One region of the Streptococcus sp. IsoGale022 genome, then DNA from elsewhere that is predicted to be linked to it. Evidence: predicted binding sites of a transcription regulator. Region 1 holds the regulator's gene; the other holds the start of a gene.
The links. The regulator HrcA, encoded in region 1, represses chaperone genes, less so after heat shock. The targets are predictions, from matches to a motif close to TTAGCACTCNNNNNNNNNGAGTGCTAA.
Positions count from the first base shown of each region.

Region 2: the regulator HrcA is predicted to act here: its motif matches at 2,130-2,156, upstream of groES (co-chaperone GroES).

Region 1 is NZ_JAKZJI010000028.1:10,004-13,290, forward strand. It holds gene RG608_RS11290 (ABC transporter ATP-binding protein) at 1-436, shown strand, start outside; gene RG608_RS11295 (ABC transporter permease) at 429-1,157, shown strand; gene hrcA (heat-inducible transcriptional repressor HrcA) at 1,321-2,355, shown strand; gene grpE (nucleotide exchange factor GrpE) at 2,391-2,927, shown strand; gene dnaK (molecular chaperone DnaK) at 3,188-3,287, shown strand, end outside.
Region 2 is NZ_JAKZJI010000002.1:24,471-27,757, reverse strand. It holds gene groL (chaperonin GroEL) at 178-1,800, opposite strand; gene groES (co-chaperone GroES) at 1,824-2,105, opposite strand; gene RG608_RS01635 (DUF202 domain-containing protein) at 2,314-2,604, opposite strand; gene RG608_RS01630 (PTS system mannose/fructose/sorbose family transporter subunit IID) at 2,699-3,287, opposite strand, start outside.

The sequences.
Region 1 (3,287 bases):
CGGTATGAAGCAGCGGATGTTACTGGTCCGTGCCTTGATTAATCGACCTAAACTGCTCTTCTTGGATGAGCCAACCAGTGGCTTGGATCCATCAACCTCTCGGACCATTCACGAATTGTTGCTGGAACTAAAAGCACAGGGGACAACTATTTTTCTGACGACTCATGATATGCAGGAAGCTACCCTCTTGTGTGATCGCCTAGCCTTGCTAAGTAAAGGAAAACTAGTCGAAGTGGGCAGTCCACATGATATTATCCAAAAGTATAATACGGATAAGAAGGTTCGTTTAGAATATGTAGATTTGACGGCGAAGACGGTGGCCTTTGAGGAACTGCAGGGAGGCTTGGATTTGTCCGATGTTATCAGTATTCATTCCTGCGAACCAACTTTGGAAGATGTTTTCATCACTTTGACAGGAGGTACCTTAAATGTCTAATAAATTCAAAGGTATGATTTGGCTGAGAGGTCAAGTGACGCTAGCTAATAAAAGTATCCTATTGCAGGTTTTTATGCCGATTTTCCTCATTTTTCTCTATAAATTTATTTTTTCTCTGAATGGAGCGGAGCAGGAAATTGGAGGAGAAAAGCTGGCTACTTTATTACTGAATATTTCTTTACCTTTCTCTCTAGCCATGTCAGTTGGAACACCCATTATCATCATCTTAGCTGAGGAAAGAGAAAAACATAATTTGCAAAGTTTGCGCTTGGCTGGTGTGACAGCTGGTCAATACATTCTCTCTGCTTTAATCTGGCCAGCGATTATTGGGTTTTTTTATATCGTCATTACCCCACTTTTGGTTGGAGCTAAGCTTTCTAATCATCTGTTCAGCTATAGTTTGGTTCTCTTATTGACCATGCTGGTCTTAATTTTCTTCTTTTTAATGGTTGGTCTTTTTTGTAAAAATCAGGTCATGGCACAATCCCTTAGTGTTCCAGCTATGCTCTTGGCGGCATTTATTCCTATGTTTTCAAACATGAGCGAGGAGTTATTTAAAGTGCTGCGTTATAGCTTTATGGGGCTCTTTAGTAGTTATATGAAAGATTGGTCTCAATTCCATTTATGGAGCGGAGAATTTTTGGCTCTGCTAGTTTGGTTGCTTCTTTTTGCAGGAATTTCTTTCTATTTGATGCGCCATTTGCAAATCTTGGAGGATTAATCTAGGTCGCCAGACTGATTTTTAGCACTCTTGTAAAAAGAGTGCTATTTTTTTGAGTTTTTGTCTTGACTTTGGTGTGGAAGAGTGTATAATAGAATCATGAGTTAGCACTCGGGGTGATTGAGTGCTAATCGACAGCAGAATCTTGATTGGAGGTGATGCCGTGGTCACGGAGCGTCAAAATGAGATTTTGAATTTGATTATTGATATCTTTACCAAGACTCACGAGCCGGTCGGCTCCAAAGCCCTGCAGGATTCCATCAATTCCAGTAGTGCCACCATCCGCAACGATATGGCGGCTTTGGAAAAGCAGGGGCTTCTGGAAAAGGCGCATACGTCCAGCGGCCGTAAGCCTAGCGTGGCTGGTTTTCAATACTTTGTCAAGCATTCTCTGTCCTTTGATCGTCTCGCTGAGAATGAACTCTATGAGGTTATCAAAGCCTTTGACCATGAATTTTTCAACTTGGAGGACATTCTTCAACAGGCAGCGGATCTTTTGACTAAGCTCAGTGGATGCACGGTTGTTGCACTGGATGTAGAACCCAGTCGGCAGCGCTTGACAGCTTTTGACATCGTTGTGCTCAGTCAGCATACGGCTCTGGCGGTCTTCACCTTGGATGAGTCCAATACCATCACCAGTCAGTTTATGATTCCGCGCAACTTTCTAAGAGAAGACCTGGATAGGCTTAAAGGCTTAGTAAGGGAGCGGTTCTTGGGACAGACAGTGCTGGACATCCATTACAAGATTCGGACGGAAATTCCGCAGATTATCCAACGCTATTTCACTACGACGGACAATGTCATTCAGCTCTTTGAGCATATCTTTGGTGATATTTTCAAGGAAAATGTGATTCTGTCTGGCAAGGTTCAGCTCTTGGAATTTTCAGATCTGTCAGCTTATCAGTTTTTTGATGACGCGCAGAAAGTAGCCTTTGAAATTCGCGACAGTTTGGCCGAAGATCAGATGCAAAGCGTGCGCGTGGCAGACAGTAGAGAAAGTTGTTTGGCTGATTTGACGCTGATTTCCAGCAAATTCTTGATTCCTTATCGAGGATTTGGGGTGTTGGCAGTTGTCGGTCCGGTCAATCTTGACTACCAACGGCTGGTCAGTCAGATGAATGTCGTCAACCGCGTACTGACCATGAAACTAACCGACTTCTATCGCTATCTGAGCAGTAATCACTATGAAGTCCACTAAATATAGTATAAATATTCCTAAAAAGGAGGTGCCTTGTGGCAAAGCATAAACAAGAAGAACATCCAGAAGATGTAGAAGTAAAAGAGGAAGCTGTAGAAACAGCTGAGCAAGCTGAATCAGCAAGCCCTGAAAAATCAGAATTAGAATTAGCTAATGAACGGGCAGAAGATTTTGAAAACAAATATCTCCGTGCTCATGCAGAAATGCAGAACATCCAGCGCCGAGCAAATGAAGAACGCCAGCAGCTGCAAAGATACCGCAGTCAGGATCTGGCAAAAGCTATTTTGCCTTCGATAGATAATCTGGAGCGCGCGCTTGCCGTTGAAGGTCTGACAGATGATGTTAAAAAAGGACTGGAAATGGTGCAGGAAAGCTTGATTCATGCTCTCAAAGAAGAGGGTATCGAAGAAATTCCAGCTGACGGAGATTTTGACCATAACTATCACATAGCCATTCAAACCGTTCCAGCTGACGATGAGCACCCAGCTGACACTATCGCGCAGGTCTTCCAAAAAGGCTACAAACTTCATGACCGTATCCTTAGACCCGCTATGGTGGTTGTTTATAACTAGGAGGTAAGTCAGAAATCTTTGATTTCGTTGAAGCACCCCCGCAAGGGTGATTAGGCTGATCACGAGCGTTTGCGAAGTGAACTGCCAATCAGCTACTGCGTATAATTTCGACTTCTCGTGTCATAACTTACATAATAGAAAACTTGTCCGAAACGACAATAAACTATGAAGAAAGATAAAAAATTGTTCAGCTTTGCAATAGTGAGCGAAGCGAACCAAAGAGTATTGAAAATAAAATTAAAGTAAAAAGAGGTAAAAACATGTCTAAAATTATCGGTATTGACTTAGGTACAACAAACTCAGCAGTTGCAGTTCTTGAAGGAACTGAAAGCAAAATCATCGCAAACCCAGAAGGAAATC
Region 2 (3,287 bases), on a different contig from region 1:
TTATTTCCGGGTTTTGCTGGAATTTTAAAGTATGTTTATAAAGATAATTTAAAAAGCTAAGAGCAAATCCTTCAAGCATATCTAGACGATGTAGAAAGATTAACAAAAAATTGCCCCAGTCACCATCAGACTGGGGCAATCTTCTATTTTTATCATTTAGCATTTTGTGACTGTGATCTACATCATACCGCCCATCATGCCTGGATCCATAGCTGGAGCTGGGCTTGCTGGTTCTGGTTGATTAGCCACTACTGCTTCAGTTGTCAAGATAAGACTAGCAACAGAAGCGGCATTTTGCAAGGCTGAACGAGTCACCTTAACTGGGTCAATGATTCCAGCCTCAATCATGTTAACCCATTCGCCAGTCGCGGCATTGAAGCCTGTACCAACTTCAGAGTTTTTCAGACGGTCAATGACGATTGATCCTTCAAAGCCTGCGTTCAAAGCGATTTGACGAACAGGCTCTTCCAAGGCACGAAGAACGATGTTACGTCCAGTCCCTTCATCCCCTGCCAACTCAAGACCTGCGACAGCGTCCAGTACGTTGATATAGGCTGTACCACCACCGGATACGATTCCTTCTTCTACCGCTGCACGAGTTGCATTAAGGGCATCTTCGATGCGGAGTTTCATTTCTTTGAGTTCTGTTTCGGTGGCAGCTCCAACCTTAATCACAGCTACACCACCAGACAATTTAGCCAAACGTTCTTGCAGTTTTTCACGGTCAAACTCAGAAGTGCTGCTTTCAATCTGTGACTTAATGACTGCCACACGGTTGGCAATAGCTTCAGGATTTCCAGAACCTTCCACAATCACAGTGCTGTCTTTATCAACAGTGACTTTAGAAGCTTGTCCAAGCGCTTCAATCGTAGCATCTTTGAGCTCTAGGCCAAGATCATCTGTAATCACTGTACCGCCTGTCAAGATAGCAATGTCTTCCAACATAGCCTTACGACGATCGCCAAAGCCTGGTGCCTTGACAGCTACAACATTAAAAGTTCCGCGAATCTTGTTAAGAACCAGCGTTGGCAGAGCTTCTCCATCCACATCATCCGCAACGATCAAGAGCGGACGGTTGGTTTTCAAGATATTTTCCAATAATGGCAGAATCTCTTGAATGTTAGAAATTTTCTTGTCAGTAATCAGGATGTAAGGATTGTCCAGTTCGGCTACCATTTTTTCATTGTCAGTTACCATATATTGAGACAGGTAGCCGCGGTCAAACTGCATTCCCTCAACTACATCCAGCTCAGTTTCCATTCCTTTGGACTCTTCGATAGTAATGACACCGTCATTTCCAACTTTTTCCATAGCTTCAGAGATATATTCACCGACTTTCTCGCTGCGAGAAGATACGGCAGCAACCTGAGCAATAGCTTCTTTGTTAGAAACTGGAACTGAGTTAGATTTCAGGGCTTCAACAGCTGTCGCAACGGCTGCTTCAATCCCGCGGCGGATACCGATTGGATTAGCACCAGCTGTAACATTTTTAATCCCTTCACGGACGATAGCCTGGGTCAAAACAGTTGCTGTTGTTGTTCCGTCACCAGCGATATCGTTGGTCTTTGAAGCAACTTCTGACACCAGCTTAGCGCCCATGTTTTCAAAATGGTCTTCCAGTTCGATTTCCTTGGCAATGGTTACACCGTCATTGGTGATAAGGGGTGAGCCAAAGGATTTTTCCAAAACGACATTGCGACCTTTAGGACCCAAAGTCACCTTGACAGTATTCGCCAAGATGTCAACTCCACGAACCATACTGCTTCTTGCATCTGCTGAAAATTTAATATCTTTTGCCATTTTATTATTCCTCTCTTCTAATCTTACTCGACAACTGCTAGAATATTGGCTTCACTGACTAAGAGATAAGCTTCATCTCCGTCCTTGACTTCCACACCAGCGTGATTTTCTACGAGAACCTTGTCCCCTTCCTTAACGCTCAGGGCTACCAGCTCACCGTTCAAAGTACGAATGCCTTGACCGACTGCGACAACTTCTGCTGTCTTAGTCGCTGCTTGGCCGTTGCCTGCAATGACAAATCCGCCAACTTTCTGCTCTTTTTCTTCTACTTTCAAGACCACACGGTCTCCTAATGGTTTTAACATGGTTTTCCTCCAAATATTGAATTTTTAGCACTCTAAACTATCGAGTGCTAATCTATAGTTATTATTTTATCACTTGGTCAGAAATAGTCAAGAAAAAAACCGGCTAGATGAAAGAAAAATTTTATTTTTTTCTTCACTGCCTCCTAAAGTCAAAGAAAAAAACAAGTCCGAGCTAAAATCCTCTCAGACTTGTCTTTAGGGGGAATGTCTATCTTGCAAGTTTTAGTTTTGCTTCAAAATCATCAATCACTTTTTGCAGATTTAGGCGTCCTCTATAGATACCATAGCCAAACAAAAGCATGGCTAAAATACCCAGTAGAGCTAGGACGATTCCTGCAATCAGCGCTAGGAGATTGGTCTCATGAAAGAGATAAATCAGAACAAGACCCATGCTGGCAATGGCAAAGAAGAGACTGAACCAGCGTCCTAGATTTTCAATCATATGCTTCTGGTAGTGAATTTCTGTTTCATAGCCTTGAATCAATTCTTGTTCTGTCATGATCTTCTCCGTTCTTTCTTTTACTCTGCTCAAAAAAATTTGTATTAGACTAGCAGCACATCGGACTTACTGCTAGCCTAAAATTGAGCGAGGATTAGTATTTCAGTTGAGGGTCAAAGATGCCAAGAGCTACACCAATCAAAGCAATGACAACCAAGAGGAGCATAACGAGGTTTGGTGATATTTTTTTCTTGGCCATCAGCCACCAGCAAAGGGTGATAAAGCCAGCTGTTAAGAGACCTGGATAAACACCGTCAATTTTTTCTTGCAGCTTCAGGAAGGCTTCGCCATCAGCATTTTTCAGCTCTAATGAAGTCGTTACAGATACCCAAGTTGCAGCAACTGCCCCGATAACCATACCACCAATGACACTGATTGCCTTACGAAGGGCCTGTCCTTTAGGTCCTACAAGGAATTCAACCGCCTTGTCTCCTAATTCATAGCCTTTGAAGTAGGCAAAGCGCATACCGCCATAGATGAGAACATTCCAGACAAGGATGTAGAAGAGAGCCCCAATAGGATTTCCACCTTTCGAGAGGCCAAGGGCAATCCCCAGTAGAACTGGAATCAAAGTTCCAACCGCCAAAGAGTCACCGATACCTGCGATAGGTCCCATGAGACCGGCACGCATACCATTGATAGTTTCGCCATCAACAGCGTCACCATTGGCACGTGCTTCTTCC